One region of the Blautia sp. LMAG:89 genome, then DNA from elsewhere that is predicted to be linked to it. Evidence: predicted binding sites of a transcription regulator. Region 1 holds the regulator's gene; each other region holds the start of a gene.
The links. Region 1 encodes Rex, which represses fermentation and respiration genes when NADH is low (regulators of the CRP and FNR family bind a similar motif). Its sites were predicted from a motif close to ATTGTTAANTANTTAACAAT; they were not measured.
Positions count from the first base shown of each region.

Region 2: the regulator Rex is predicted to act here: its motif matches at 5,416-5,435, upstream of CCC70_RS06990 (L-lactate dehydrogenase).
Region 3: the regulator Rex is predicted to act here: its motif matches at 1,553-1,572, upstream of pckA (phosphoenolpyruvate carboxykinase (ATP)).
Region 4: the regulator Rex is predicted to act here: its motif matches at 4,748-4,767, upstream of gap (type I glyceraldehyde-3-phosphate dehydrogenase).

Region 1 covers NZ_NANC01000012.1:360,202-368,412, forward strand. The annotation lists gene CCC70_RS14895 (NAD(P)H-hydrate dehydratase) at 1-1,111, opposite strand, end outside; gene CCC70_RS14900 (redox-sensing transcriptional repressor Rex) at 1,173-1,820, opposite strand; gene CCC70_RS14905 (ABC-F family ATP-binding cassette domain-containing protein) at 2,035-3,951, shown strand; gene CCC70_RS14910 (pyridoxamine kinase) at 3,982-4,848, opposite strand; gene pdxR (MocR-like pyridoxine biosynthesis transcription factor PdxR) at 4,941-6,257, shown strand; gene CCC70_RS14920 (precorrin-8X methylmutase) at 6,254-6,895, opposite strand; gene CCC70_RS14925 (cobyric acid synthase) at 6,898-8,211, opposite strand, start outside.
Region 2 covers NZ_NANC01000004.1:647,816-656,026, forward strand. The annotation lists gene panC (pantoate--beta-alanine ligase) at 1-13, opposite strand, end outside; gene panD (aspartate 1-decarboxylase) at 115-507, opposite strand; gene CCC70_RS06980 (mechanosensitive ion channel family protein) at 1,019-1,882, opposite strand; gene CCC70_RS06985 (Tex family protein) at 2,217-4,373, opposite strand; gene CCC70_RS06990 (L-lactate dehydrogenase) at 4,446-5,393, opposite strand; gene CCC70_RS06995 (FMN-binding protein) at 5,741-7,336, opposite strand; gene CCC70_RS07000 (penicillin-binding Tp47 domain C-containing protein) at 7,480-8,211, opposite strand, start outside.
Region 3 covers NZ_NANC01000004.1:363,281-371,491, forward strand. The annotation lists gene pckA (phosphoenolpyruvate carboxykinase (ATP)) at 1-1,391, opposite strand, end outside; gene CCC70_RS05750 (threonine/serine ThrE exporter family protein) at 1,743-3,041, shown strand; gene CCC70_RS05755 (DUF4866 domain-containing protein) at 3,137-3,892, opposite strand; gene CCC70_RS05760 (YoaK family protein) at 3,908-4,555, opposite strand; gene CCC70_RS05765 (LysR family transcriptional regulator) at 4,722-5,600, shown strand; gene CCC70_RS05770 (PRD domain-containing protein) at 5,629-6,456, opposite strand; gene CCC70_RS05775 (PTS transporter subunit IIABC) at 6,696-8,211, opposite strand, start outside.
Region 4 covers NZ_NANC01000004.1:109,243-117,453, reverse strand. The annotation lists gene CCC70_RS04545 (HAD-IC family P-type ATPase) at 1-1,293, shown strand, start outside; gene CCC70_RS04540 (alpha-amylase family glycosyl hydrolase) at 1,436-3,610, opposite strand; gene CCC70_RS04535 (histidinol-phosphatase HisJ family protein) at 3,687-4,505, opposite strand; gene gap (type I glyceraldehyde-3-phosphate dehydrogenase) at 4,811-5,830, shown strand; gene CCC70_RS04525 (phosphoglycerate kinase) at 6,016-7,212, shown strand; gene tpiA (triose-phosphate isomerase) at 7,257-8,006, shown strand; gene CCC70_RS04515 (helix-turn-helix domain-containing protein) at 8,122-8,211, opposite strand, start outside.

The DNA.
Region 1 (8,211 bases):
TTTCTCCGATATGCGGTGTCAGGACTACATGCTCTCCCAGATACTGATACCACTGTGGATGTGCAGCCAGAAGGTTCAGGCCGTCCGCATCCAGGATCAGCGGCTTTTTCTCCCGGGCAGCCGCCGTGAGAAACCACTGTTCTCTCTCACGGCTGGCCACTGATGTTCCAAGTCCCGGTCCGATCACGATCATATCACACCAGGATAGAAGCTGTTCATTGGATTCCTGATCAAAGCGGCTGCAGACCATAGCCTCCGGAAGGAGTATCTGCAGTGGGATCCTGTTGGCTTCCACAGTCTGGATCTTTACCATTCCCGCACCGGCACGAAGTGCTGCACTGGCGCTTAAATAAGCGGCTCCGCACATTCCCTCACTTCCGGTCACAAAGAGCACTTTTCCGAAGGTACCCTTGTTTCCGCCGGGATCACGTTCCGGAAACAGCTTCAGATCTTTATTTTCCAGACAGGCGGCAGATGCAGTCACAGCTTCCTGCTCATAGATCCCGATATCGGCGGTAACGATCCTTCCTGCATACAGTCTTCCCGGATAAAAGCAAAGGCCTCTTTTCCGGTAGGCAAATGTGACAGTCAGATCGGCGCTGAAGGCAATTCCCATTTCCAGGCCAGTATCTCCGTTCACTCCTGACGGGATGTCAACTGCGATCTTTTTGGCCCTCGCACTGTTCATCTCATGGATGATATCAGCATAATGCCCCTCGATCGGACGCGTCAGGCCTACCCCAAACACGGCATCTACTATAGTAGTATATTCACTCCACTGCGGGTTATTCACCTCCGGGACACGATAACCGGAAGCGATCTTATACTGAAGAGCTGTCTCTCTGGTCATTTTATCTTTGTTTCCGACCATATAAAACTCTACCCGGATTCCCTTCAGATGGAACAATCTGGCAACAGCGATACCGTCACCGCCATTATTTCCGCTTCCGCAAACTACCAGGATCCTTTCGTCCTTCTGGAGATACTTTTCTGTTTCCTCTACCACCTTCAGTGCTGCCCGCTCCATCAGAACCTCGGAGGGAACTCCGATCTCACGGATCGTTGTGGAGTCCAGATCCTTCATTTCTTTGCAGGTAACAAGCTTCTTCATTCTGTCTTCTGCCTCCCCTCTATCATAGAGAAAGCTGCCGTTTCCGGCAGCTTAACAATTCTTACTTATCCACATGTTCCTGCCTGTATTTACTGAGATTATAAGACAGTGTCATCAGACTCTCGGAAAGATGAACGTTCTCTACGATCACATCATCCGGTGTCTCAAGATCGAGATGTGCAAAATTCCAGATTGCCTTGATCCCGTTCTCCACCAGGATATCTGCCATTTCCTTGGCTTTATTCTTGGGAAGTGTCAGAATCGCGATCTCCACGTTATTCTCTCTCAGGAAAAACGGAAGCTCACTGAGCATCTGGATCTCAAGTCCACGGACTGCGATGCCCTCAAGCACAGGATTTACGTCAAAGATACCAACCAGCCTGAAGCCACGCTTCTCAAAATCCACATAATTGGCAAGTGCCTGTCCCAGATTACCAGCACCCAGGATGATCATCGGATGAACGGTATCCAGTCCCAGGATCTTACCGATCTCTGTATAAAGATAATGTACATTATAGCCATACCCCTGCTGCCCAAAACCGCCGAAATTATTAAGATCCTGACGGATCTGAGAAGCTGTGGTATGCATCTTCTTACTTAACTCATTGGAAGAAATACGTTCTACATTGTCTTCCATCAGCTCTCCTAAGTAGCGGTAATAGCGTGGCAGACGCTTAATCACCGCTTTCGAGATTTGTTTTGTCTCCACGATAGTTTTCCTCCTTACCTTACACTAGGTTAATTATAACGAATTGACATTTTCCTGTCAATTAAAGTTGTCTATTCTGTACAAATTTCTTTATAATTTTTCTAATAATTGATTTTTTCTTTGAAATCCCGGCAGTTTCCGTTATAATAGGTGGAGGATTTTTCCCTGTTCAGGCATAAACAGGGGTGATTCTTTATACAGGAGGACAGTTTTTATGATTTTATCATGTCAGAATATATGCAAGGCCTTTGGCGAAAAAGTAATTTTAAATGATGCATCCTTTCACATTGAAGATCGTGAAAAGGCTGCTCTGATCGGATGCAACGGTGCAGGAAAGACCACACTGCTGCGGATCATCATGCAGGAGCTTTCTGCTGATTCCGGTACCGTGGTGCTTGCCCGGGATAAAAATATCGGCTATCTTGCCCAGTACCAAGATATCCACGGACATCATACCATCTACGAGGAGCTTCTTACCACAAAGCAGCACATCATCGATATGGAACGCCGTATCCGCAATATGGAACAGGAAATGAACACGGTGACCGGTGATGAGCTGAACCGTCTGATGGAAACCTATACCCGCCTGACCCATCAGTTTGAGCTGGAGAACGGATACGCTTACAAAAGTGAGCTGACCGGTGTCTTAAAGGGTCTCGGCTTCACGGAGGAAGATTATGACAAGCAGATCGAAACTCTTTCCGGCGGTCAGAAAACACGCGTGGCGCTGGGCAAGATGCTTCTTTCCAAGCCGGATATCCTGCTTCTGGATGAGCCAACCAATCACCTGGATATGGAAAGCATCTCCTGGCTGGAAACTTATCTTCTGAATTATCCGGGAGCTGTTTTTATCGTCTCCCATGACCGTTATTTTCTGGATAAGGTGGTCACCAAGGTCATTGAGATCGAAGCCGGACAGACCCGCGTATACAGCGGCAACTACTCTGCCTATGCTCTCAAGAAGGCTCAGCTTCGTGACGCACAGTACAAGGCATACTTAAATCAGCAGCGGGATATCAAGCATCAGGAAGCCGTTATCGCCAAGCTGAAATCCTTTAACCGTGAAAAATCCATCAAGCGTGCGGAAAGCCGTGAAAAAATGCTGGACCGTGTACAGAGGATCGAAAAGCCTCTTGAGCTCCAGGACCGGATGCGTATCTCGCTGGAACCACGGGTGTTAAGCGGAAACGATGTGCTCCACGTGGAAGCGCTTTCCAAGGCCTTTCCGGGACAGACCCTGTTCTCCGATATCTCCTTTGATATCAAACGCGGCGAGCGTGTGGCACTGATCGGAAACAACGGAACCGGAAAGACCACCATGCTGAAGATCATCAACGGTCTTATTGAGGCAGATGCCGGCAAATTTTCCCTTGGTTCCAAGGTGCAGATCGGTTATTACGATCAGGAACATCATGTTCTGCATATGGACAAGACAATTTTCCAGGAGATCTCCGATACTTATCCGACTCTCACAGAGACCGAGATCCGAAATATGCTTGCCGCATTTCTCTTTACCGGAGATGATGTTTTCAAGGAGATCTCCGCACTTTCCGGTGGAGAAAGAGGCCGTGTTTCCCTTGCAAAGCTGATGCTTTCCGAAGCCAACTTCCTGATCCTTGACGAGCCTACCAACCATCTGGATATTGCCTCCAAGGAGATCCTGGAGGAAGCACTGGTCAGCTACACCGGCACAGTCCTTTATGTATCCCATGACCGTTACTTTATCAATCAGACTGCGACCAGGATCATGGAGCTGACAAACCAGGCAGTGGTAAATTACATCGGTGATTATGATTACTATCTGGAAAAGAAGGAGGAGCTGACCAGTACCTATGCACCGGGAAGCACTTCTCCGGAGTCACCTGCCGAAGAAAAATCGGTTTCCGAGAACAAGCTTTCCTGGCAGCAGATGAAGGAAGAACAGGCAAAGAAACGAAAACGGGAAGCCGAGCTGAAAAAAGTCGAAGCCCGTATCGAAGAGCTGGAAACAAGAGACAGCGAGATCGACGAAACCATGGTCCTTCCGGATGTCTGCACCAATGTAGCGGAATGTACAAAGCTGAGCCGCGAAAAAGCAGCCATCGCTGAAGAACTGGAAGAGCTTTATGAAAAATGGGAAGAGCTGGCCTGACGGTCAGCTCTTTTTTATCCCCTTATGTTTTTATGGAAGCAGCATGCCGAGATGCTGTTCAAAGCATACACCATCGTTACGGTCTGTTCCTTCCTCCACCGCATCCCGGATCGATGCCGAGATAAAATCCACGGCCAGCTCTGCACAGGTTTTCATGGAATATCTTTTTACCAGCCCTGCACTGAGCACGGATGCAAAAAGATCTCCTGTCCCGGAATAGCTTCCGCCGGATTTCTCTGCAAATACCCAGGAGCTGTTTCCGTTTTCCAGGACAAGATTCCCCATTTTCAGAGGCTGCCCCTCCTCCCTGTGATCCACTCCGGTGATCACAACGGCAGGAAGTGAAAATTTCCGGGCAAGTCCGCACCCGATCTCCCGGATCTCTTCCATCCGCCGGGCCTCTGATACCTTTTGCAGTTTATTCCAGATCTCCTCCATTTTTTCTTTTCCGTAGAGAAGAAGGAGGGCTTCCGTAAGGTTCGGTGTGATCACATAGGAACGGCGTGTCAGTTCGCAGAACCGGCTGCGGAGCTCTTCTGTATAGATCGGATAAACCGCGCCGTCATCCCCCATCACCGGATCTGTAAGGATCAGAGTATCCTTTCCTGCAAACGCGTCCATAAATTTCAGAATCCTGTCTGCCTGCTTATCATCAGAAAGAAATCCTGTATAGATCCCATCCGGGAAAAATCCTCTTTTTTTCCACTGCTCCATATATGGTTCCATATGCTCTGTGAAATCCTCACAGAAATAACTTTCATAACCGGTCTGGTTGCTTAAAACAGCGGTGGGAAGTGGACACGCCTGGACTCCCATCACCGAGATCACCGGGATCGCTGCTGTCAGTGAACATTTCCCCAGCCCGGAAAGATCATTGATCACTGCTATTTTTTTCATGGTAATTCTCCAGTCTTGAGTTTTTTTCTGTAATATTATAGAATGAACTGTCAGGTTTACGCAATCATTTTTGGAAGGAAATCATCATACTTATGTTAAATATATCTGCAGAACACAAAAAAGAACACCTTTATCTGGAGGTTTATCACTATTACCGGAAGCTGATCCTGGAAGGCCGTCTCCTTCCCGGAAGCAAAATGCCCTCCCTTCGCAAATGCGCCCAGGAGCTGAAGCTGAGCCGTACCACCATCGAAAATGCCTATCTTCTGCTGGCAGCAGACGGCTATATCATCGCTAGGGCACAAAGCGGCTATTATGTCACCGGCATTGCTTCCAAGCAGCATCTGCTCACCCCCGAAAAACAGGATAAGGATATCACGCCCTGCCTTTATGATTTTGCTTCTTCCGGTGTTGACCGGGAAAGCTTCCGTTTTGATCTGTGGCAGCGTTACATCAAAAGTGCCCTCCGCCAGGGCGACCGTATGCTTTCTTATGGCGAACCCCAGGGCGAAAGCGATTTCCGGGAGGTTCTCGCAGACTATATCCGGGAACGCAGAAATGTGATCTGCTCCCCGGATGACATTGTAGTAGGGGCCGGTCTCCAGCCCCTTCTCCAGATCCTCTGCCCTCTGATCCATGAACGGAAAACCGTTTCGTTCCCCACACCGTCCTTCACCACATGCAGCACCATCTTTCAGGATTACGGCTTTGATGTCCATTACCGGGACAAAAGCTGCGATGTGATCTATGTTTCTCCTGCTCACATGACGAAATGGGGCGAGATCATGCCGGTAAAACGACGCCTGGAGCTGATCCGTCATGCAGAGATCAATGACCATCTGATCATTGAGGATGATTTCGAAAACGAATTTGTTTATTTCCAGAAGCCGACGCCTTCACTTTTCGGTCTTGCAGGTGGTGAAAACGTTGTCTATATCGGTTCCTTTTCCAGGCTGCTGCTGCCCTCCATCCGTGTCAGCTTCATGGTACTGCCGCGCTCTCTCCGGGAAAAATATACAAAAAAAGCAGCCTTTTATAATCAGACTGCTTCCAAGGCAGAACAGATCGCGCTCTGCCAGTTTATCCGCGACGGGCATCTGGCTTCCCAGACAAGAAAGCTCCGCCGCCTTTATTCCCAGAAGCTGAAGGCTCTTTCCCAGGCTGTCCGGGAAACCTTCGGCCAGGACTGCCAGATCCAAACAGGAGCCGCAGGAACCAGCCTTGCCCTTACTCTTCCCTGTTCTCTCACAGGCAGTGAACTGACAGACAGAGCCCGGAACCGTGGTCTGGGACTGGAGGTTCTCAGAGAAAACGGAGCCGAGGTCACCCTGGTCCTCTCCTGCTCCTCCATTCCATCCAAGGATTTTCTGCCTGCCTGTCAGCTTCTGAAGGAGGTTACCGGCTCCTAATCTCTCCGGTTATCGATCATGTAGAGCAGGGCATTTACAATGCACGCAGCAATGTTGCTTCCACCCTTGCGTCCTTTTGCCACAATATAAGGCACATCTGCGTGCATGATCAGCTCCTTGGACTGCACAACATTCACAAAGCCTACCGGCACACCGATGATCAGCTCAGGAGAAAGCTTTCCGTTCTCAATAAGCTCATAAAGACGTACCAGTGCGGTAGGTGCGTTTCCAATGGCAAAGATCAGCTTTTTATCCATCTCTGCGGCCTTGTCCATGCTGGCTGTGGCTCTGGTAGTCCCGTTCTTTTTTGCAAGGGCAGCCACATCCTCATCGGACATGAAGCAGTAAGCCTCACCGCCGTAGCGGGCAAGTGCACGCTTGTTGATCCCGGCCTTTGCCATCTGGGTATCTGTGACGATGCAGGCACCGTTGCGGATGGCGTCCATGGCCATCTCCACTGCCCCCTCCGAGAAGCAGAGATTTTTTGCATAATCAAAATCTGCGCTTGTGTGGATGCAGCGTTTTACGATCAGCTCTGTTCCCGGGATCAGGGGAGTATCCCCCAGCTCTTCTGTGATGATCTCAAAGCTTCTTTTTTCGATCTCCATGGGTTTTACATTTTCAAGCTCAACTTTCATTTCTATTCTTCCTCCGTAATCCCGTTTTCCAGTATCTCATAGATTTTTTTCATATCCAGATGCTTCCGCAGCTCTGCAGCCAGGATATCATACTGCTGTTCCTTAAATGCCGCAAAATCCACGCCTGTCATATTTTCCACATCAATACCTTTTTTCTCGCCGATCACGCGGATGATCGCCTCTGCAGATGCTTCCTTATCGAAAACACCGTGGATATAGGTTCCGCACACATTTCCCGCAAAAGCACCCTCTTCTTTTTTCTTACCGCTGACGCTGTCTGTGATCTTCGTGGCTGTTCCTGCATTCTCCTTCAGGATGCTTTCGCCCATATGGATCTCATAGCCCTCGATCTCCGCACCGGAAAGAGGAGCAAACACACCGGACAGCTGACCGAAATGCCCCTGCACCCTGGTCCTGGTTTTCTTTTCGGCAAATACCGTTTCCATGGGAAGAAGTCCCATTCCTTTCATGGAACCGCCATTTTCAACTCCATGAGGATCGCTTAAGGTCTCGCCCAGCATCTGATAGCCGCCGCAGACACCAAAGATCAGCTTGCCTCTGGAGGCTTCCTTGAGAACCGCTGCCTCCATTCCGCTTTCCCGCATCCAGATCAGATCACTCATAGTGTTCTTGGTTCCAGGAAGGATGATCATGTCCGGAGAGTGAAGATCTCTCGGGTGTTTTACATAGCGGAGAGAAACTCCGGGAATGCTCTCAAAAGGATTAAAATCCGTAAAGTTGGAAATCCTTGGTGTACGGATCACCGCGATATCAATGACACCGGCTTCCTGCTTCCGGTCAAAACGCTCCGTCAGGCTGTCCTCATCCTCCACCTGGATATCCAGATAAGGCGCCACACCCACCACCGGGATCCCGCTTCTTTCCTCAAGCATAACAACACCAGGGTCCAGAATAGTCTTATCTCCGCGGAATTTGTTGATGATCAGACCCTTTACCATAGCCTTCTCATCGTCCTCCAGAAGCTCCACTGTACCGATCAGCTGGGCAAAAACACCTCCACGGTCAATATCACCCACAAGAAGGACCGGTGCCTTGGCCATCTTTGCCATACCCATATTTACAATATCCTCGTCCTTGAGATTGATCTCGGCAGGGCTTCCCGCACCTTCGATGACAATGATATCGTTTTCCGCTGCAAGAGCGTTGTATGCCTTCATCACATCCGGAACCAGGGTCTTCTTATATTTGAAATAATCCCTGGCACTCATGGTTCCAAGAACTTCTCCGTTTACGATCACCTGGGAGCCTACATCATTGGTAGGCTTCAGAAGAATCGGATTCATCAGGACAGACGG
Region 2 (8,211 bases), on a different contig from region 1:
TTGTTACCTGCATTATGCTCTCCTCTTTTCCGGTTCTGGAACCGGTTTTCTTTATAGATTCGAGATAGCCTCTTTTCTGAATTCACCTTCGTCTTATTATCTTCCTGATCTGCGTCAGGCCATATCCTTCAGCAGTCCGTGTTTCTCATAATTGGTCACTCTGCTGATCCTGTTCTCTTCATCTACAAATACAACTGCAGGCTTGTGAGTACGGGCTTCTTCCTGCTCGTACTGTGCGTAAGCCATGATGATGATCTTGTCACCGGTGCTTACACATCTTGCTGCTGCTCCGTTCAGGCAGATCATACCGCTTCCGCGTTCTCCGCAAATGGTGTATGTCTCGAAACGGCTGCCGTTGTTCACATCTACGATCTGAACCTTCTCATATTCCAGTATCCCGGCAGCTTCCAGCAGTTCCTCATCCACAGTGATACTTCCTACATAATCCAGTTCCGCCTGGACAACGGTTGCTCTGTGGATCTTTCCTTTTAACATCTCTATTGTCATCTTATATAAGTCCTTTCCTGTAGGGAATAACTTTCAAGTGGATAAAAGCATCCGCTTCCGTATTTAATAAAAAAGCGTCTCGGGGTACACTTCGACCCTGAAACGCTTCTGATTGATTCCCTGTATATTGAGTCCTGTTTTTATACACGAAAAGCATGCTCTTCAACAGTTGCTCAAAATTCCCATAACTGTTGTAACGCCTTCGTTATCATCGATACAGGCTCGTATCTTTTATAATTTTCATATATCCGTCCGTTCCCGATCCCGGGTTCCGGCTGGCTATTTTTATATAAGATTCCAGTGATTTCAGCCAGAGTATAGTTTTGAGTCCAAATACTATCTCTGTGGGGTATTATTGCACCCCGACACTGGTTTGTCAATAATTTTCATATTCTCTATTATCGTGAATGGCAGTAATAATCCCAAAACCAGTTACTTTCACCAAAAAACCCTCCCACACAGCAATTTCTCTGCCATGTGAAAGGGCTTTAGCTTTCTTCCTTTATGCATATTATTTATGGATATGCACATCCAGCTGATTATAAGGAATCTCAATTCCATAATAATCAAAATCTTCCTTGATCCTCTGGTTCAATCTCCATCTGGCTGCCCAGTAGCGGTCGGTATCTACCCAGACACGAAAGCCCATGATCACAGAGCTTTCTGCCAGCTCGTCTACGAATACCACCATCTCTTCGTCTTCTCTTGTATCCGGATCCTCGGTGAGGATATCTTCCAGGATATCCTTGGCCTTCTGGATATCTGCATTGTAAGAGATCCCCACTTTGATCTCCAGCCTTCGCTGATCCCTTGCTGTTACGTTGGTGATGGTCACATTGGAAAGAGTACCGTTCGGGATCACGATGTGCTTGTTATCAATGGATAACAGCGTTGTATAACAGATCTCGACCTTGGCTACCGTTCCCTCGCTTCCATCCTGTCCGTTAACGATGATGTAATCCCCTACCTGGAAAGGCTTGAACAGAAGAAGCATCATGCCTCCTGCCAGGTTGGCAAGTCCACCCTGGAGGGCAAGACCCATAGTAACACCTGCAGTTCCGAGAAGTGCTGCCAGAGATGATTCCTTTACTCCAAAGCTTGTGGATATGTTAAAGATCAGGAGTATGTAAAGTATGATCTTGACCAGTGAGGACATAAACTGTGCCACTCCTGTATCCAGCCTGGATTTTGTCAGTGATTTCCTCACAAACTTTACGATCCATTTAATTACCGTGCTTCCTACCCAGAAAGCAACGATAGCCAGAACAACCTTGATTCCGAATTTTGTGATGTCCGGCAGATAATTTTCAAACATCTGCCTGTACTGGCTTACCTGATTTCCGACCTCCTGCACGGTCTGTACAGTACTATCCAATATAATCCCCCCTGTCTGATCGATCATTCGATATACATATGCGGATCGATCTATGTATTCCTGATGTAAACATTCCCTATAATCCGCATCTGGTAATATAATAATACAGCAGTGGTTTTTCCCTGTAAACCTGATTTCTCCGGTTCTATAAAGTATAGGGTATAAACCACTGCTGTATTTCTGTTATAGCTTTATTGTATATCTGTCCGGTAATCCGCCGCAGAATGCTGCAGAATATACGTTACTTTTCACTCCGTTCTCAGTAACACGCCTGGCGATGCACAGAATTTATGCTGATCGCATAAATTCGCGCGGTATGTCCCGGGTTTTCTCTTTATTTATTAATTCCCTTCATGGAAAGGCTGATCCGTTTTTTCTTCATATCAACCCCAAGAACACGGACATCCACGATATCTCCCACACTGACTGCTTCCAGCGGATGTTTGATGAATTTCTCGCTCATCTCGGAAATATGGACCAGGCCATCCTGATGCACACCGATATCCACAAAAGCACCGAAGTCAATAACATTGCGGACAGTTCCCTTGAGGACCATGCCTTCTTTCAGGTCCTTCATATCCAGGACATCGGTACGGAGGATCGGTTTCGGCATCTCGTCACGTGGATCTCTGGCAGGTTTTTCCAGTTCCTTTACGATATCACGTAAGGTTGGCTCTCCAATCTCCAGCTCCTTTGCCAGTTTTCCGTAATCGCGGATCTGCCCGGAAATACCGGTAAGCTTACGCTCTGCCACATCTTCCGGTGTGTAGCCCAGCTTTTCCAGGAGTTTTTTTGCTGCGTCATAGCTTTCCGGATGGACACTGGTTGCGTCCAGAGGATTTTTGCCTCCTGTGATCCGTGTGAAACCTGCACACTGCTCAAAGGCTTTCGGACCAAGCTTGGCAACCTTAAGAAGCTCTCTTCTTGTCTGGAAACGGCCGTTTTCCTCACGGTAGGCTACAATATTCTTTGCGATGGCCTTGCTGATTCCGGAAATATACTCCAGAAGGGATGCAGATGCAGTATTCAGATCCACTCCGACCTTGTTTACACAATCTTCCACAACGCCGTTAAGGGCTTCTCCCAGCTTTTTCTGGTTCATATCATGCTGATACTGACCGACACCGATGGATTTCGGATCGATCTTTACAAGCTCTGCAAGCGGATCCTGTACACGTCTTGCGATGGATGCGGCGCTTCTCTGTCCAACATCGAAATTCGGGAATTCTTCCGTAGCAAGCTTGCTTGCGGAATATACAGAAGCACCTGCCTCGTTGGTGATAACATACTGGACCTTTTCAGGGATTTCCTTAAGAAGCTCCACGATGATCTGCTCGGATTCTCTGGATGCCGTTCCGTTTCCTACAGAGATCAGTGTCACATGATATTTGCTGATAAGCTTTTTCAGGGTTTCCTTTGCGGCACGGATCTTGGTCTCATTGGTTGGTGCTGTGGGATAAATAACTGTGGTATCCAGAACCTTTCCGGTAGGATCTACCACTGCCAGCTTGCATCCGGTACGGAAGGCAGGGTCCCAGCCAAGAACTACCTGTCCTGCAATTGGAGGCTGCATGAGAAGCTGCTCCAGATTTTTGCCAAAGACATGGATGGCACCGTCCTCTGCTGCCTCTGTAAGGGCGCTTCGGATCTCACGCTCAATAGCCGGTCCGATGAGACGTTTATAGCTGTCCTCAATGGCTTCTTTCAGAACAGGTGTAGTGTATGGATTATCGCGGACGATCACCTGTTTTTCAAGATAACGGATGATCTCTTCCTCAGGTGCAAGGATCTTCACAGTAAGAAATTTCTCTTTCTCACCACGGTTCAGAGCAAGGACACGATGACCTGCAAGCTTTTTCACCGGCTCCTCAAAGTCATAATACATCTCGTATACAGACTGCTCCTTCTCATCTCTTGCGGTGGAACATATAGTTCCCTTATCCATTGTTCTCTTACGGATACTGATACGATAATCTGCTTCATCAGAAATATGTTCTGCAATGATATCTCTGGCACCGCTGATGGCCTCTTCCACAGTTTTGACTTCTTTTTCCTCAGAAAGAAATGCTTTTGCCTCTTCTTCAAGAGGTTTCTTCGTCATCTGGAGAAGGATGATGTCGGCCAGAGGTCCCAGACCTTTTTCCCTGGCGATGATGGCACGTGTACGGCGCTTCGGGCGGTACGGACGGTAAAGATCCTCTACCACAACGAGTGTCTGCGCTGCCTCGATCTGTTTCTTCAGCTCCGGAGTCAGCTTGCCCTGCTCCTCGATGCTGCCCAGAACCTGAGCCTTTTTATCCTCAAGATTTCTTAAATAAGTAAGTCTCTCATTAAGATTACGAAGCTGTTCGTCGTTCAGTGTACCGGTTGCTTCCTTACGGTATCTGGAAATAAAAGGAATGGTGCAGCCTTCATCGATCAGCTTAACCGCTGCCTCGACCTGCCATTTCTCAACGTTCAATTCTCTGGTAATTACCTGAATAATATCCATTTTTATCTTTCTCCCGTTGTTTCAAATTTGCCTGAGGCTGCATTTTCCTCTTTACACAGCTTCTGACATTTATCAAAGATCAATCTGTGCGATCACGGCCTTCAGAGCATTGGCGCTTGCATGAAGCTTCTCTGTCTCCTCCTCGGTCAGCGGAACACGAACGATACGTTTTACACCTTCCGGTCCGATAGAAGCCATGGTACTAAGACATACGTCTTCAACACCGTACTCTCCGTGAAGCATGGTTGATACACTGACTATTGTATCAGATGCTGCAAGAAGAAGCGAGCAAAGTCTGCAAACAGATACGGCTACCGCATAAAATGTAGCACCCTTCTTGGCGATCACTGTTGATCCTGAAGTATGAACATACTCCAGAACCTCTTCTCTGTCAAGTGGCTGCAGATCTTTCTGATCCTCATGAACGATCTTGTCAAACTCATCAAGGGTCGCACCTGCAACAAAGGCTCTGGACCACGGTACAAAGGAAGTATCTCCATGCTCTCCGAATACATAGGCGTGGATGTTTTTCTCAGATACACCGTAGTGCTGAGAAAGTCTGCAGCGGAGACGGGCCGTATCCAGGGCGGTTCCGGAACCAAGGATCTGATTTTCCGGCAGTCCGGAAAGCTTTGCAAATGCATAAGTCATAATATCACATGGATTACTTACGATAATATAAAGCGCTTTGGGAGCCACCTTTACGATCTCCGGAGTAATATTCTTCATAATGTTAACGTTGGTCTGTGTCAGCTCGATGCGAGTCTGTCCCGGTTTTCTGGCAATACCGGAAGTGATAATCACAATGTCAGAATCTGCAGCATCCGGGTAATCTCCTGCCACGATGGAGATCGGCTCACGGAAACTGGTTCCCTGCTCAATATCCATAACCTCACCTTCAGCCTTATCTTTGTTAATATCGATCAGAACGATCTCTGATGCAATACTCCTCTGTGATAAGGTATAAGCGATAGTTGCTCCTACACTTCCTGCTCCGATGATCGTAATTTTACTGCTCATATTTGTTCTCCTTTCAGCGTTGTTTGTCATTTTAATAACAACTTTAATTACACACATTCAAACATAACATAAAACATTGCCCTGTGCAATAAAAATTTTATTGTATTTCTCAGATTAATCCCCGCCAATTTGCATTTCAAATTATTTAAACCGCTTATATTTTCTGATATTTTTCCTATTATTCTGTATACATTCCTGTTATTTTTTTATCGATTTATAGGAGCAATTTCAGAAACCTAGCAAAAAACCTCTGAACTTCAAAAAAAATCAAGAAGTCCAGAGGTTTCTTTCACCTCTTATTATTGGCTTAGATTCAGATGTTTATAGCTGCTCCAACGTTCACCCGGTTAATTCTTTGCCTGGGCAAGGGCCTTTTGTGCAGCGTCCAGGATCCCCTCGGAGGAATATGTGGCTCCGCTGACAGTATCGATTCCATCCGCCGACTGGTTTGCCATGATCTGAGAATAGATCGTGCTCCATGCAGGATCAAAAAATTCCGGTGTATCCTGATTTGTCTGCTCAATGGATACGATCTGGCCTCCTGAGATCGTAATTGTCAGATATGTTTTTCCTCCATATCCAAAAGCCGAGCCTGTATACGTTCCATCTCTGTACATTCCCACCGGTTCCGGTGCTTCCGTTGGCTCCGGTGTTGCATCCGGCTCATCTGTCCCTGGTGTTGGAGTTACATTGGGTTTTTCAGGAACCGGCGTCACATCCGGGTCGTCCGGCTCCGGCGTCGGGGTTGCTGCCGGCGTCTCTGTTGGCTTCGGTGTGGCTGTTGGTTTCGGCGTTGCCGTAGGTTTCGGTGTGGCTGTTGGCTTTGGTGTCGGTTTCTTTGTCGGAGTTGGTGTCGGTTTCTTTCCATACTCCGGATTGATCGCTTCTTTAAGAGCTTTTTTTACAGCGTTGAGAATTCCGTTGGAGGAATAGGTTGCTCCGCTGACTGCATCAATATCATCTACAGAATCCGTACCAATGATCTGTTCCTCCAGCACGCTCCATGCTTTTTCAAAAAACTGCTTTGTGTCCGTATTTTCCTGTTTCAGGGCTTCGATCACTCCATCCTTGATGGTCACAATTACTTTCACGTCTCCATTGAAGCCCTTTGCCGAAGCTGTATATTTACCGTCCAGATATTTTTGGGGACTGTCCGGATCTTCCGGTTTCTTTGTAGGAGATGGTTTTTTTGTAGGTGACGGAGCTGATGTCGGAGTTGGTAAAGCAGTTACTGCAGGTGTAGGGGTGACCTGCTGGCTGTTTCCATCTGCCGCTGCCTGGGAGAGGGCATTCTGAACTGCCTGGATGATTCCGTTGGAGGAATAGGTTGCTCCACTTACTGCATCTACATTCGGTGTATTTCCGGCAATCATCCTGCTGATCACACCCTGAGCTGACGCAAAATACGACGCAGTTTCTCCAGATGCCTCCAGAATATCTATGGCCGCAATCTTTCCACCGCTGATTGTTACTCTCACGCGGATCGTCCCGCCAAATCCGGTTCCGCTTCCTTCATACGTACCGTCCTTATATCCATCTGCCGGAACGCTTGCTACCGGTGTCTGCGTGGTTCCCTGTCCTGCGGCGCCGGCATTGCTTTTTGCAGATTCGGAAACCGTTCTTGTACCGGAGCTTTTTTTCGCTGCTGTTTTTTTTGAACTTTTTTTTGATGAGCTTTTCTTTTTTGTTGTACTGTTTTTCTCAGCTGTGTTGTCAGAAACAGTATTTTCTTTTTCATACCCGAAATATTTTTCCAGCTCTGAAGCGGACATTACGGTCGTCTCTGCCTGCCCGACTGCTTCTGTCTCTCCATCAGAGCCCTTCGCCTTTATGCCTGAAAACACAAGCGCCGCAATCACAGCAGCTGCAGGGACCAGCTTGGTCCAGGGTATCTTCGGAGTATTTTTTTCCTCCTGCTTTTTATCTTTCAGATCTTTTTCCATGCTTCCTTACTCTCTCCTCTTTTCTTGCGGCCTCTGTCAGACATTGCTCTTCAGAAATCAGCAGACCTCTGCCGCAGACATTGCTCTATGTCTGCGGCAGAGGCTCCCGGATATCTGTGCTCACATTCGGTTCAACAGTGAAATTATTTAACTGTTACCACAAATTTCTTTGTAATTCCGTTGCATTTCACTGTGATCGTTGCTTTACCTTTTTTGATTCCCTTTACAACACCTTTGCTGTTTACAGCTGCAACTTTTTTATTGCTGCTTGTATATGTAACCTTGCCTGCAGGTGTTGCTTTGGATCTGATGGTTGTTGTTTTACCTTTTTTGATCGTTGCAGAAGATTTTACAAGACTGAATGCAGGATTCTTGACAACTACTTTGCAGGTTGTCTTCAGGGCTCCTGCCTTTGCTGTAATCGTAACGGTTCCTGCTTTGATTCCTTTTACAACACCTGTTTTACTGTTTACGGTTGCAATCTTTGTGTTGCTGCTTGTGTATTTTACAGTTGCAGATGGTGTTGCAGTTGCTTTTACAGTTGCTGTTTTTCCTTTGTAGATCGTTACGGAAGCCTTTGCAAATTTAATTGTAGAAGCTTTTACTGTTACCTTGCAGGTTGCTGTGGCATTTCCTACCTTTGCTGTGATAACTGCTGTTCCGGCTTTTACGCCTTTAACAACACCCTTGCTGCTTACTGTTGCAACCTTTGTGTTGCCGGACTTAAATGTTACTGTTGCATCGCTGTCATTTGTTGTTGCCTTAAGAGTCGTTGTTTTTCCTGTATATACAGCTGCTGCTGTCTTATCAAGTGTAACTGTTACCTTCTGAAGCTCTTTCTCTGCTCCCTGAAGATGTTCAAGTGCTTCATTTAC
Region 3 (8,211 bases), on a different contig from region 1:
GCTTTAAGGATAGATCCGTCAAGGATAGCATCGATGATACCACGAGTATCTTTGATGGAGATACGTTTTCCAGTTCCATTCCATCCTGTGTTAACGAGGTATGCTTTCGCACCGCTCTTCTCCATTCTCTTAACGAGCTCCTCAGCATATTTTGTCGGATGAAGCTCAAGGAATGCCTGTCCGAAGCATGCGGAGAATGTAGGAGTAGGCTCTGTGATTCCACGCTCTGTACCAGCAAGTTTAGCTGTGAATCCGGAAAGGAAGTAGTACTGTGTCTGCTCCGGTGTCAGGATAGATACTGGAGGAAGTACGCCGAATGCATCTGCGGACAGGAAGATAACCTCTTTCGCTGCCGGTGCAGAAGATACAGGGCGAACAATGTTCTCGATGTGGTTGATCGGGTAAGAAACACGTGTGTTCTCTGTTACGCTCTTGTCAGCGAAGTCGATCTTGCCCTCAGCATCAAGTGTTACGTTCTCAAGAAGAGCGTTTCTCTTGATCGCATTGTAGATGTCCGGCTCAGACTCTTTGTCAAGGTTGATAACCTTAGCGTAGCATCCACCCTCGAAGTTGAATACTCCGTTGTCATCCCAGCCATGCTCGTCATCACCGATCAGAAGACGCTTAGGATCTGTGGAAAGTGTTGTCTTACCTGTTCCGGAAAGACCGAAGAAGATTGCTGTGTTCTCTCCGTTAAGGTCTGTGTTTGCAGAGCAGTGCATGGAAGCGATGCCCTTCAGCGGCAGATAGTAGTTCATCATGGAGAACATACCTTTCTTCATCTCTCCGCCGTACCATGTATTAACGATAACCTGCTCACGGCTTGTAATGTTGAACATTACAGCTGTCTCAGAGTTCAGTCCTAATTCTTTGTAGTTCTCAACTTTAGCCTTGGATGCGTTGTAAACAACGAAATCCGGCTCAAAGTTCTCAAGCTCCTCAGCTGTCGGCTGAATGAACATGTTTGTTACGAAGTGTGCCTGCCATGCAACCTCAACGATGAAACGGATAGCCATACGTGTGTCTTTGTTAGCTCCGCAGAATGCATCTACTACGAAAAGTTTCTTGTTGGAAAGCTCCTTCTTGGCAAGATCTTTAACTGCATTCCATGCTTCCTGAGTTGCCGGATGGTTATCGTTCTTGTACTCATCGGATGTCCACCAAACTGTGTCCTTGGAGTTCTCATCCATAACGATATATTTGTCTTTAGGAGAACGTCCTGTGTAGATACCTGTCATTACATTGACAGCACCAAGCTCACTGACCTGACCCTTCTCAAATCCTTCAAGCTCCGGTTTGGTCTCTTCCTCAAATAATGTCTCGTAGGAAGGATTGTACACGATCTCAGTTGTTCCGGTAATACCATACTTTGTTAAATCGATTTTTGCCATCTTAACATTTACCTCTCTTCTTTAATAGTAATTATGATAGCCACCTACTGCTGCAGGTTTTTGTCATCCTGCCATAGGAATTGGTCATTCCAACATCCCTATCCACAATTATACATAAATTGTACGTAAAAGCAACCAAAAAAATTCATTTTCCGCAAAAAAATGATAAATCTTTAACAGTGACGTTTTGGTACTGTCAGATTTTACTCCATCTATACTTGACTTTTTCAGAATAATGGCTACAATATATCTGATTATAGTTATTATATATATTTATAATAGTAACTATATGATTTTAATATATAGAAAGAAGTGATTTCTGTGTCAGATATTCCGGTTAAACGTAATCATATGAAAATCCCCTGGCACAACTACGTAAGCGCCAGGAACAGCCAGCCCATCACCGAGGCTTCTCTTTCCGAAAAAGCTTCCCTGATCGGCCGTACAGGCATGATGCTTCTCTCCTGTGGGACCGGTGCCTGGCGGGTACGGAGTTCCATGAATACATTGTCAGAAGCACTTGGTATCACCTGTTCCGCAGATATCGGACTGATGTCCATAAGCTACACCTGCTTTGACGGTGAGAGCAGTTTTTCCCATACACTTAGTCTGACTACCACCGGCGTAAATACTTCCAGACTGAACAGGCTGGAACATTTTGTCAGTGATTTTCCTGCGGAGGGTATCCATATGAGCGGTGAAGCACTGCACAGTCAGTTAGATGAGATCGAGCGGATCCACGGGCTTTATTCCCCTGCAGCCCTGGGACTGGCTTCTGCACTGGCCTGTGGTGCATTTACTTTTCTTCTGGGCGGTGGCCCGCTGGAAATGATCCTGGCTTTTGCAGGCGCAGGCATCGGAAACGCCATCCGCTGCAAGCTTGGCAAGCATCATTTTACTCTGTTTATGTGCATTGCAGTTTCTGTTTTCTCAGCCTGTCTTGTATATGCAGGCTTCCTGAAGCTGGCAGAGCTTCTGTTCCACATTTCCGTCCAGCATGAGGCCGGATACATCTGTTCCATGCTGTTTATCATTCCGGGCTTTCCGTTTATCACAAGCGGGATCGACCTTGCCAAGCTGGATATGCGTTCCGGTCTGGAACGACTGGCCTACGCCATTATTGTTGTAATGGTGGCTGCTGTCTCTGCCTGGCTGATGGCACTGCTTCTTCATCTGAAGCCTGTGGATTTCCTGCCTCTGGAGCTTTCGACAGCTCAGAGGATCCTGTTCCGGCTTCTGGCAAGCTTCTGCGGGGTATTCGGCTTTTCGGTCATGTTCAACAGCCCTGTCCGTCTAGCCGCAGCTGCCGCCTTCATCGGCGCACTGTCCAACACTTTGCGTCTGGAGCTTGTTGATCTTGCCGGTTTCCCACCTGCTGCCGCGGCTTTTTTCGGAGCACTGACAGCCGGACTTCTGGCCTCCCTCATCAAAACCAAAGTGGGATATCCCAGGATTTCCATTACCGTACCATCCATTGTGATCATGGTTCCCGGACTTTATCTCTACCGGGCAATCTACAATCTGGGGATCATGTCCCTGAATGTTTCCGCCTCCTGGTTTGCAGCTGCGATCCTGATCATCGTTGCTCTTCCCCTGGGCCTTATTTTCGCCAGGATCCTTACGGACAAAATGTTCCGCTACTGCACCTGATGGGCATACAAAAAGGACTGCTTTCTGTAGCTTCCGGTCATCAACTATCCTTCTGATAACCGGAGCAATACAAAAGCAGTCCTTTTTTGTACATTCTATTTCATTACGATCTCATCCGCGATCCCGATCATTTTTTCCAGGCGGTCCGCAAATTTATGGATGGGGAGAAAAACGCCCAGTCCGTCATAACGTTTTCCACCATCCTCCACAGAATCCTGCCCATAATACACAAAAGCTCTTGGAAGCTTCTTCTGAATTGCCATCATGATATCCCATACAGCCGCATAGGCCTGTGCCTCCGTTTCTTTTTCCCTTACGCTGTCCGGAAGCTCATACACCAGCAGCACACCGATATGTTCGCCCATTTTGTACTCTTCTACTTCCATGGTAGCTTCATCATAGGCATGTCGCTTCCGGTAGCCATACGCCAGATACATCTTTACACCAGGTTTCTCCCTGTATATCCTGCGAAATCGGTCGTAATCCCTGTCACTTACATGGATTCCCTTTTCCCGCAGAAAATTTCCTTTTTCATCTGTGAGAAATACCGGATTCTCCTGTCCATCTGCATTGAACCTGAACGGTGCCAGAAAAGAATTTCGCAGAAGATCAAACATACTGTTCTGGCAGATCGCCATAAGGAGAGCAGTCAAATCACGGTTTTTATATGCGTCCAGCAATGCATAGGCGAATTTTTCCGGAGGAAGATATCCGCATTCTATGTCTGTATCCGCATCCATGGATTCATAGAAGGTCTCCGTCAGCCGTCTGCACGCCTCCGGATCCTTCAGGATCTTTTCAAATAAAAGCTCCGCCTTTTCCTCTCTTGGGAATAATGTGCTGTTTTCCACAATTCCTCACCCTTTCTAATCTCTATGTTTACTGGAAAACATCAGAATAAAGCTGATCAGAAGCAAAACATCCGATACCCAGATTGCCGGGATCCCCAGCCTCATGGACAGATTTCCTCCGCCACCGGCTCCAATGGCAAAAAAGAAAATTATTCCGAAATAATAAAGAGCCTGCTTCAACTGTTCCGGACGTTTTTCACGACAATACACGGACAACGCCGCCGTGCCGCTTCGTAAATTTCCGATGCACATGGTGCTTGCATAGGAATAACCGCCCACCTTCCGGAAGGTCTGTACCTGCATGGCGCAGGAAAAGGATACCAGTACGGTTGCTAGCATATCCAATTCTCCCGGCATAAATCCCACCGCAAAAAGGATCAGGATCTCGATCAGCAGGATCATCTGCCTCCAGTGAAGTTTTTTTGCATATTTAAAGGTACTCTGGATCCGCTCCGCCGCTACAACACCAATGGCAAAGGCTAAAACAGGGAACAGGTACCTTAAGCCCTCTCCCCACTGTCCTGTCATAAAATTTTGGCTCATCAGAACCACGTTGCCTGTCTGGGCGTTGGAAAACACCTCATCTCTTGTAAAGTATGTGTAGGCATCCTGAAATCCGCCGGACATTGCCAGAAATACACTTGTGATAAAAGCTTCTGACATCTGCCGGTCTGCGCTCTGCAGCTTTCTGCCTCCTGAAACCACTCTAAATCACTCCTGTCATTGATTTTTTTCCTCGGGTGTATTATAGTTTGCTCAGAAGCAAATGTAAAAAGTATTATTAATATCGTAAACATATTAAAATCATATCACAGGATGGAGACAATACATGATCACTTACGACTACTACCGGATCTTTTATTATGTAGCCCAGTATAAGAGCTTTACCAAGGCAGCAAGAGCTCTTCACAACAATCAGCCAAATATCACCCGCTGTATGAACAACCTGGAGCAGGAGCTGAAATGTACGCTCTTTCTCCGCTCCAACAAGGGAATCGCACTTACACCGGAAGGCCGCCAGCTTTATGAACACGTTGCCCTGGCTTTTGAGCAGCTGTCCATCGGCGAGGAGGAGATCCGCCAGAACGGAGAGCTGGAGCATGGTCTGGTTTCCATCGGCGCCAGCGAAAATGCCCTGCGTCTGATCCTTCTGGAAAAGCTGGAGCTGTTCCGCGAGCAATATCCCCATGTTCGCCTGCGCCTCTTTAACCATTCTACTCCTCAGGCAGTACAGGCACTGAAAAATTATGCGGTGGATTTCGCTATTGTCACCACTCCGATCTCCATCCGCAAACCTTTACAGAAAAAAAGTCTCCTGCGTTACCGGGAGATCCTTGTATGCGGAAGCAAATATAAGGATCTGACCACTGCCCCTATCAGCATCCATGAGCTTCAGGATCTGCCCTTTGTAGGTCTTGCGGAAGGGACCAGCACCAGAGAAATGTATATGAATTACTTTATGGAAAACCGTGTTTCTTTTCATCCTGACATCGAGGCAGCAACTACAGACCAGGTCCTTCCCATGATCGTCCACAATCTGGGAATCGGCTTTTACCCCGAGCCCCTTGCCCGGGAAGTGATCAATGACGGGAAGATTTTTGCCCTTCAGCTTAAGGAGCCGCTCCCTCAGAGAGAGGTCTGCTTAGTCACAAACAGCAGTACTGCCATGAGTACTGCTGTCAAAAAAGCTATTGAATTTATTGTGTAAATCCCTGAGGCGAATCAGCCATTTATATTTATTGCTCCACTGTCCGCTCAATATGCATGGCAAGATAACCGATCTCGATAGGGTCCAGCTTTTTCCCAAGGCTTTTGCCCAGACTCTCGCAGACATCCTCTGCGATTCTGTAGGATTCCGGATATTTTTCTTCTATATATTCATTCATATCCAGCTTCAGCGTCTCCCCTGTGGAGACACGAGCTACCATATATTTGATATGGTTCATCATACGGTTGTAGGACAGGGAGATCACATCGATCTTTCTTCCTGTGGCCATCTCGATCATGGCGATACATTCCCGCACCGTTCTTGCTGTCTGCATGGCAACAGACACATTCTCATCTCCAAGTGCTGAGTGAATATGAAGTGCCACATATCCCACCTCATGCTCGTCGATCTCAATATCCATCCGCTCCTTCAGGATCTTCTTCAATACCTCCGCCACCTTGAATTCGCTGTAAAAAAGCACCTTGATATCATCCGTCAGGGGATTGCTGATCTGCTCATGATTCCGGATACGTCCCACTGCAAAGGAAATATGATCAGCAAGGGAAAACAGGATCCTTCTGTCTATGGTATCCCCAAAGGTCTTCTCAGCTTCTCTCAATATCTCATCTGCGATCTCCAGAAATTCCGGTGCTACGCTCTTTGCCAGTTCTTTTGCTGAGCCACGTTCTGTCTCCTGAGCCAGCCTGTAAAGGGTACAGTCTGCCGGAGCCTCAAAACGCTGGCTGACCTTCTTTCCAAATCCCACACCTTTTCCCAGAAGCACATATTCCTGGTTTTCTTCCATATCTATGGCAATGATGCCGTTATTGTTCAATACCTTGCTCACTCTGTACATCTTTTTCCCCACCATTTTTATATATCCTGCTGCTTTTCCACATTCCACCACTGTCTGCCCCGGATTTTCAGTCGGCATTTTTGTCTGCAGCTGTTGATTTTCTTTATCGTAACAGAATCTTTCTTTTGTGTAAAGCCCTTCTGACAGACAGTTGTTTTCTTTGCCACAGGAAAAGCGCGCCCGGGCATTAGGCGCGCTTTTCACAAAACCAATCATCTATATTATTGCTGAAAAATTTCTTATTCTTCCACAGTCTCTACTGCGAACAGCGGCTCTCCTGCCTTGATCTCTCCATTGGCAAGAAGGCGTACTCTCTGATTATCCTCGATCTCTGTGCAAAGGATCGGAGAACATAAGGACGGAGCGTTTTCTGTAAGATATGGGATGTCAATCTTCATCAACGGCTCGCCTTTTTTTACATGCTGTCCCTGCTCTACCAGGATCTCGAAACCTTTACCTTCCAGCTTTACAGTGTCAATTCCGATATGGAGAAGCATTGGAAGATCTGTATCTGTCTGGAATCCGATAGCATGCTTTGTGTCAAAAATAAACTCTACCTCGCCGTCTTCCGGAGCACAGATCACCGGATCCTTCGGTGTGACTACCGCACCCTCTCCCATCATTCCTTCTGCGAAGCCTTCATCCGGCGCTGTGGAAAGGTCTGCTGCGATACCGGTTACCGGGCTGTAGACGATAGCTGTTCTGAGGACCTTTTTCTCCGGCTGCGTGTTGGCTTCGGATGTCGGAGCTGTGTTCTGAACAGCCTCACCTGTACTTTCTGCTATGCGCTCTGTATCAAACTGAGCCTGATTTTCCGCATTGTCTGTTTCTGTCTCATTTGCACCTTCAAAATATTCATTCGGCGCTGTCTCCAGATAATCCTCCAGCTTGGATTTGATCACAGTTACCTGCGGACCGTAGATGATCTGGACACCCTGGCCTTTTTTCACGATTCCTCTGGAACCTGTTGTTTTCAGAATATCGTCGTTGACTCTTGCTGCATCATGGACGGTGATACGGAGTCTTGTTGCACAGCAGTCCACATCACTGATGTTTTTCTTTCCTCCAAGGCCGGCTGTGATGGCTTCGCTTACCGGGTCTGCGGATGTGCTTCCTGCTGCTTCACCGCCTTTTCCGGCTTCTTTTCTTGCGTTTACATCTGCTTTTGTATAAAGCTTTGTTTCTGTGTCGTCATCCTCACGTCCCGGAGTCTTGAAGTTGAACTTTTTGATCAGGAAGGTGAAGATCACATAGTAGAGAATAAAGTAAATGATACCAACCGGGATAATCCTAAGCCAGCTTGTCTTTGCATTTCCCTGAAGGATTCCGAACAGGAACAGATCAAGGAAACCGCCGGAGAAGGTAAGTCCTACTGCAATGTTCAGCATATGTGCGATCATATAAGCCGCGCCTGCAAGAACAACCTGTACCGCAAACAATGCAGGAGCTACAAACAGGAAGGAAAACTCCAGTGGCTCTGTGATTCCTGTAAGCATACATGCAAGGGCTGCTGAAAGAAGAAGTCCGCCTGCTGCTTTTTTCTTCTCAGGCTTTGCACAGCGGTACATGGCAAGAGCCGCTCCCGGAAGACCGAAAATCATGAAAATGAACTCTCCGGAAAAATATCTTGTTGCATCAGCACTGAAATGCGCTACATTTGCGGAATCTGCAAGCTGGGCGAAAAAGATGTTCTGTCCGCCCTGTACCATCTGGCCTGCAACCTCCATAGTCCCGCCAACGGCTGTCTGCCAGAAT
Region 4 (8,211 bases), on a different contig from region 1:
TTTTCTTCTGACAGGAAGTACAGCGGAGCTGCATTTACAGATACAGGTACTTATCTGATGGGGGCAGCGCAGTTTCTTTTTCCGGAAGGGAACCCGGAGTTGATGGAGTATTGTGGCAGATTTGCAGAGGAAGGTCTTCGTGTGCTGGTTCTTGCCCATAGTGTAAATGTGAGTGAGGGAGCGGAGCTTCCGGAGGGACTGGAACCTGTCGGACTTTTGCTTATTACCGATGTGATCCGTGCAGAGGCACCGGATACACTGGCATATTTCGAAAGTCAGGGTGTTGATCTGAAAGTGATCTCCGGTGATGATCCGGTGACGGTTTCTGCAATTGCCAGACGTGCAGGCCTTAAAAATGCAGAGCATTATATAGATGCGACAACGATCACAACCCAGGAACAGATGGACGAGGCAGTTGCAGAATATAGTGTGTTCGGACGTGTAACACCTCAGCAGAAGCAGGCAATGGTGAAGTCTTTACAGGCTCAGAAGCATACGGTTGCCATGACCGGTGATGGTGTCAATGATGTTCTGGCGCTTAAAGAGGCGGACTGCAGTATTGCCATGGCTGAGGGCAGTGATGCTGCCAAGAATATTGCCAATGTGGTATTGCTGGATTCTAATTTTGCAGCAATGCCGGAAATTGTGAATCAGGGACGCCGGGTTGTAAATAATATCCGTACTGCGGCATCTATGTTTCTGATCAAAACGATTTTTTCCGTGCTGCTGTCACTGATCACGATCTTCTTCGGGGATTCCTATCCCTTTGAGCCGATCCAGATGTCTCTGATCAGTGCCTGCGCTGTTGGTATTCCTACATTCCTTCTGGCACAGGAGAATAATTATGAGAAGATCGACCATACATTTTTGCGTCATGTATTTATGAATGCATTTCCGGCTGCTGTGACCATCACGGGCTGTGTGTTCAGTGTGATGCTGGTATGCCAGAATGTATACCATTCCAATGCTATGCTGAATACAGCCTGTGTGCTTGTAACAGGATGGAATTATATGGCGGCACTTAAGACAGTTTACGCACCTCTGAATAAGTATCGAAAGGTGATCATTTACAGTATGCAGGTGATCTTTTTCGGTGCGGCGGTGGTTCTGCAGAATCTTCTGACACTGGGATCGCTGGAATTCGGAATGATCATTCTGGTGTTCCTTCTGATGACATTTTCTCCGATCCTGATCGATGTGATCACGGCCTGGCTCAGAAATATTTACAGCCGTTCGCTGGATAGTGGGGAACAGGGGAAATTTGCTGCATTTATTGATAAGCTGAGAAAATAATAATATGAGAAATAAAAAAGGACACTGCCCGTTGAAAATGGCAGTGTCCTTTTTTGCAAATAAACTGTGAAGCAGTTATCCAGTTATCCGGTGCAGAGCTGTGTAGAGAATGCAGATTGTGGATATCCGCCTGACAAAGCTATTATTTCGTGTGCATAAGCCAGATAAATCCGAAGGCCGGGATCTCTACAGCCTGTGCGTCTCTCTGAACTCCTGTGAGAAGATCTGTGTAGGTACCGTCCTGTTCGTTGATCCAGGCTACCTTATCCTGGTCGCTGAAGTTGTAGATGCAGATCAGCTTTTCTTCAGAAGTTTCTCTTACCAGGGCAAGGAGAGCTTTTTCCCAGGTTTCTAGTGTATGTGCAGAAACTTCAGGTGCAAATACCGGATGGCTGGCACGGATGGATTCCAGCTGCTCAAGGCTGTTGAAAATGCGTCCCTGGATCGTTTCGGCATCGGCTCTGTTCCGGGCAAGTGCCCAGTTGAAACGTCCGTTGTGGAGCCAGCGGGGATCAGCTGCTTTGGAAATGTCGGCTTTATAGGTGTAGTCATTCAGCTGTCCGACCTCGTCACCGCTTCGAAGTACCGGAATTCCGGGGAGGGAAAGAAGCAATGCATGAAGTGCTACGTCATAGCGGATTCCCCGGCTGACACCCTCCATATTTCCTTCATAATCAAAACGCTCGATTCCTGCAAGAGATGCGGTTGTTCCGCAGAGCTCCGATTTCTCAGTTTCCGGATTTACATAAATTTCACCCCGGGCAAAGGAATCAGGGAAAATACCTGCCAGGAATTCATTCAGATAATCTCTGTGAGGCCCTTCTGTGATAAAGCTTCCTTTCAGGAAATCATAGTCCAGATTCCAGCGTACCGTGTTGCGGTTACGGAGGTAATTCTGGAATACCGGTGCCTGCGGAAGGTCTGCAGCTCTGTCGATTCCCCGGCGGAGAAGGGCAGTGTCCTTTGTGGCAACGGTATGCCAGAGATCGGACATCAGCTGGGTGCTGTTTACAATGTGAAGTTCCGGCATATCGGAAGTTCCGCCAAATGCAGCAGCTTCTGCAGGTGGGCGGTCTGTTTCGCCAAGGAGAAGAATTCCGGGGCATACGATCTCACACACCATTCGGGTCATACGCAGCAGAGAGTGAAGCTTCCAGAGATTTTCTTCCGGCATCATCGGAAGGACACCAAGGCTGAATACAGAAGCACCTTCATTTGCAAGCTCCAGGATCTGAAGAAGCATTGCATTGAAATAAGCCGGAGTCTGGAGCACACATGGCGCACCGGACTGTGGGTCATCCACAGAAAGACTTAACGGGATCTCAAGAGCCAGGCGGATACCTGCTTTCCTACAGTTAGCTGCAAGTGTGTACAGATCTTCGGAGGTTCCGATCTCCGGGATAATGCGAAGGGAGCAATTGGAGGTTGCCTGGAAAAGATCTGTCAGGTACAGAGTGTCTGCGTTACATTCGCTGATATAGTCCAGCTTATCGGACAGCCCGGAAAGAGTATCTGCGAAGTCAGCAGGATTTACAGCCATTCCAGTGAAAGTAGTCTTACGGAACCAGTCAGGATCTGCAGCGCAGTTCTGGTCGGCTTCCTTCATGGAAAGAGAACGCTCACGGTAGATTTCTTTCATCTTTTTTGTGAGGCTTGAGAATGTGCCGGCAACTTCCGGATGATTGCGGAACAGCTCACAGTAGAGCCATTTCAGATCATTGTAGTAGTATTTCAGACGTTTCTCGTAGAGGGCATCGTAAGCTGTGTCCTCCTTGGAAGTTTCGACTTTCAGAGGCTCGGTCTTGGAAGTAGTAACTTTCGCCGGCTCAGTCTTGGAAGTCTCAACCTTGATCGGTTCGGTCTTTGAAGTCTCAACCTTGATCGGCTCGGTCTTTGAAGTCTCGACTTTGATCGGATCGGTCTTGGAAGTCTCAACTTTGATCGGCTCGGTCTTGGAGGTCTCGACCTTAATCGGCTCAGTCTTGGAAGTTTCAACCTTGATCGGCTCGGTTTTAGAGGTCTCGACCTTGAACGGCTCAGTCTTGGAAGTTTCAACCTTGATCGGTTCAGTTTTAGAGGTCTCGACCTTAATCGGCTCAGTCTTGGAAGTCTCGACTTTGATCGGTTCAGTTTTGGAGGTTTCGACTTTAAGCGTTTCCTTCTTTACGGTTTCAAGTTTTTTTACTTCGGCTTTAGCATTTTCAACAGATTTGGCAGCACTGGAACTGGTGCCGGCAGCAGAGGTATTTTTTTTCAGCTGCTTTTCTTTTTTTGCCTGCATGGCAGCTTTCTTTTTCTGGAGTCTTTTTGTTGACATATAGAGTTCCTCCTTAGATAAAATGATATTTTTCGGTATAAAAATGTAAACTCTCTCACCGGAGAGAGAAACAGAGCTACAGCTTATGAAAAACAGGACGGCGGTTTTTAAATACAGCATAATAGGAAAAACCACATTCACGGAGAACATCAGCCGCCTTGTCAAAAGCATAGCTGATCTTATCCGGAGTATGGGCATCTGCACCGATGGTGATGATCTCACCGCCAAGCTCACGGTAACGTCGGATAATATTGACACATGGATTCGGTTCACCAAGCCCGTAGTGATAACCGCCTGTGTTCAGCTCGATTCCCACATTTTTGCGGATCAATGTCCGCAGGATCTCGTCCAGGATCTCCTTATATCTTCCATAAGAATACTGACGGTTCTGATTTGGACCATAACGTACTACATAGTCGATATGTCCGTACACATCCATCTCGTCAAAAGCAGCGATATTTTCCAGGATGGATTCAAAATATTCCATGTAGCATGCGGATTCCTTACGGCCCTCAAAATAAGAAGGATAATAAGGATCGTATCCGTGCACCACATGGGAGGAACCAATAACGAAATCAAAGGGAACTTCTTTCAGAAGATCGGAAAAAGATTCTGCAAGCTGAGGCTGAAGTCCAAGCTCGATCCCGAAGTTAACCTGGATCTGGTCTTTAAAAGCATCCGCAAGACTCTCAAGCTTCTGGCGGTATGCAGGGATGTTCAGGGAAAAATCAAGATTTTCCGGAGTATCGGGATAATCCGGATCAAAATGTTCAGTAAAACAGATTCCCGTGAGACCCTGGTCTGCGGCAGTCTGGATCATTTCTTCCATCGGTGTATCGGAATCTGCGGAAAAAGAGGAGTGCATATGGCAGTCCCATAAAATTTTCTGGTCCATTTTGTACCTCCATATTCAAGCCTTTATATTCTGTGACAATGATCGTATCTGCCTGTTATGAATCCGGGAAAGTCAAACTCCCAGCGGGAATATAGATATCCGTTTTAGGAATCAGCAGGACAGAACTTTCTATCAGAGAATTATAGCACATTTTTCAGAAGTTTTCTTAATATTTATTTTAATGTTCTTTTTTATAAATAGCTCTTGAATTTTTGTTTGGAATTAGGTACAATATGAGACAGGTTGATGTTTCTTTAACAAAGGAACGATTTAAATCACCATTCAATTCATAGGAGGAATTTATCATGGCAGTAAAAGTTGCAATTAATGGTTTTGGACGTATCGGTCGTCTTGCATTCCGTCAGATGTTTGGAGCAGAAGGATTTGAGATCGTAGCAATCAACGATCTTACATCTCCTAAGATGCTTGCTCACTTATTAAAATATGATTCTACACAGGGAAGATATGCTCTTGCTGATAAAGTAACAGCAGGCGAGGATTCCATCACAGTAGACGGAAAAGAGATCAAAATCTATGCTAAGGCTAACGCTGCAGAGCTTCCATGGGGAGAGATCGGTGTAGACGTAGTTCTTGAGTGCACAGGTTTCTACACATCCAAAGACAAAGCTCAGGCTCATATCGATGCAGGTGCTAAGCACGTAGTTATTTCCGCTCCGGCTGGAAACGACCTTAAGACAATCGTTTACAACGTAAACCATCAGGGTCTTACAAACGAGGACAAGATCATCTCCGCAGCTTCCTGTACAACAAACTGCCTTGCACCAATGGCTAAGGCTCTTAACGATCTTGCACCGATCAAATCCGGTATCATGTGCACAATCCACGCTTACACAGGCGATCAGATGACACTTGACGGACCGCAGAGAAAAGGCGATCTGAGAAGATCCCGTGCAGCTGCAGTTAACATCGTTCCGAACAGCACAGGTGCTGCTAAAGCTATCGGACTTGTTATCCCAGAGCTTAACGGCAAACTTATCGGTTCTGCACAGCGTGTACCTACCCCAACAGGTTCTACAACAATCCTTACAGCAGTAGTTGAAGGAAACGTTACTAAAGAGCAGATCAACGCAGCTATGAAAGCAGCTTCCAATGAGTCCTTCGGATACAACGAGGATGAGATCGTATCCAGCGATATCGTTGGTATGAGATTTGGTTCCCTCTTCGATGCTACTCAGACAATGGTACTTCCACTTGAGAATGGCACAACAGAGGTTCAGGTAGTTTCCTGGTATGACAACGAGAACTCCTACACAAGCCAGATGGTTCGTACAATCAAGCACTTCGGAAAACTTCTGAACGCTTAATTTTCTGCGAACGGGTGTAGAAGAATAGACTCAGAAAGGGTCCGGTCTGAAGAGGACCGGGCCCTTTTTTTCCAAAAGACCAAACAAAAAAATGTCTGAGGAATGACTGTTAACAGAGCGGACAACAATATCGCTCGCCCTTATTGATCTGCTTTTGCAGAAATAAAAGTTAAGGAGATATAGAGATGCTGAACAAAAAAAGTGTTGACGATATCAATGTAAAAGGACAGAGAGTACTTGTAAGATGTGATTTCAACGTTCCGCTTCAGGACGGAAAGATCACAGATGAGAACCGTCTTGTAGCTGCTCTTCCGACAATTAAGAAACTGATCGCAGACGGTGGAAAGGTTATCCTCTGCTCCCACCTTGGAAAACCGAAGGGAGAGCCGAAACCGGAGCTTTCTCTTGCACCGGTATCTGTTCGCCTTTCCGAGCTTCTTGGACAGGAAGTAAAATTTGCAGCAGATCCTGAGGTAGTAGGACCGAACGCAAAGGCTGCTGTAGCAGCAATGAAAGACGGCGACGTAGTTCTTCTTGAGAACACACGTTATCGTGCAGAAGAGACAAAGAACGAGGATAAGTTCAGCGAAGAGCTTGCTTCCCTTTGCGACGTATTTGTAAACGATGCATTTGGAACAGCTCACAGAGCTCACTGCTCCAATGTAGGTGTTACCAAATATGTGAAGACAGCAGTTGTAGGATATCTGATGGAGAAAGAGATCGCATTCCTTGGAAACGCTGTAAACAATCCGGAGAGACCATTCGTTGCAATCCTTGGCGGAGCTAAGGTTTCCAGCAAGATTTCCGTTATCAACAACCTTCTTGACAAGGTAGATACACTGATCATCGGTGGTGGAATGTCTTACACATTCTCCAAAGCTATGGGTGGACATATCGGAAGATCCCTCTGCGAGGATGATTACCTTCAGTATGCACTTGACATGATGAAGAAAGCAGAGGAGAAAGGTGTGAAACTTCTTCTTCCTGTAGATAACAGAATCGGTGATGACTTCTCCAACGACTGCAATATCCAGGTTGTAAAACGCGGTGAGATTCCGGACGGATGGGAAGGAATGGATATCGGACCTGAGACAGAGAAGATCTTTGCAGACGCTGTTAAAGATGCCAAGACAGTTGTATGGAACGGACCGATGGGATGCTTCGAGATGCCGAACTTCGCACATGGTACAGAGGCAGTTGCAAAAGCTCTTGCTGATACAGACGCAACAACCATCATCGGTGGTGGTGATTCCGCAGCAGCTGTAAATATCCTTGGATATGGCGACAAGATGACACACATCTCCACAGGTGGCGGTGCTTCTCTTGAGTTCCTTGAGGGCAAAGAGCTTCCGGGCGTAGCAGCAGCTAACGATAAAGACTGATAAAAAATAAAGTGTTCCGCGAACACGAAAAGGAGATAAAAACAATGGCAAGAAAGAAAATTATTGCTGGAAACTGGAAAATGAACATGACACCAAGCGAGGCTGTAAAGCTTGTTGAGACTTTAAAACCGCTTGTTGTTAACGATGAAGTTGACGTAGTATTCTGCGTACCGGCTATCGACATCATCCCTGTTGTTGAGGCAGCTAAAGGTTCTAACATCCAGGTTGGTGCTGAGAACATGTACTTCGAGGAGAAAGGTGCTTACACAGGTGAGATCGCTCCGGCTATGCTCGTAGATGCAGGCGTTAAGTACGTTGTACTTGGACACTCCGAGAGAAGAGAGTACTTCGGTGAGACAAACGAGGACGTTAACAAAAAAATGCTCAAAGCTTTCGAGCATGGCATCACACCGATCATGTGCTGTGGTGAGACACTTACTCAGAGAGAGCAGGGCGTAACAATGGACTTCATCCGTCAGCAGGTTAAGGTTGGATTCCAGGGTGTTACAGCTGATCAGGCTAAGACAGCAGTTATCGCTTACGAGCCGATCTGGGCTATCGGAACAGGTAAGACAGCTACAACAGAGCAGGCTCAGGAAGTTTGCGCTGATATCCGTAAATGCATCGCTGAGATCTATGATGATGCTACAGCAGCAGAGATCCGTATCCAGTACGGCGGATCTGTAAACGCTGCAACAGCTCCTGACTTATTCGCTCAGGCTGACATCGATGGCGGTCTTGTAGGTGGCGCTTCCCTGAAACCAGATTTCGGAAAGATCGTAAACTACAAATAAGATTCACTTAAAAAGGGGCTTCGGCCCCTTTTTTTATATCTTTTTATAAAAAAATCAGAAAAACTCTCCCTGACACGGATAGCACAGCCAACAAAAAAGCTGCATCTGATCGCAGTCAGAGAGAGTTTTTCTTATCTTCAGAGTAAGGATTGTTTTTCTCTGAAGCTTTTTCTGTATGTTCGTTCCTTTCGTCAGGCTCGGGAAC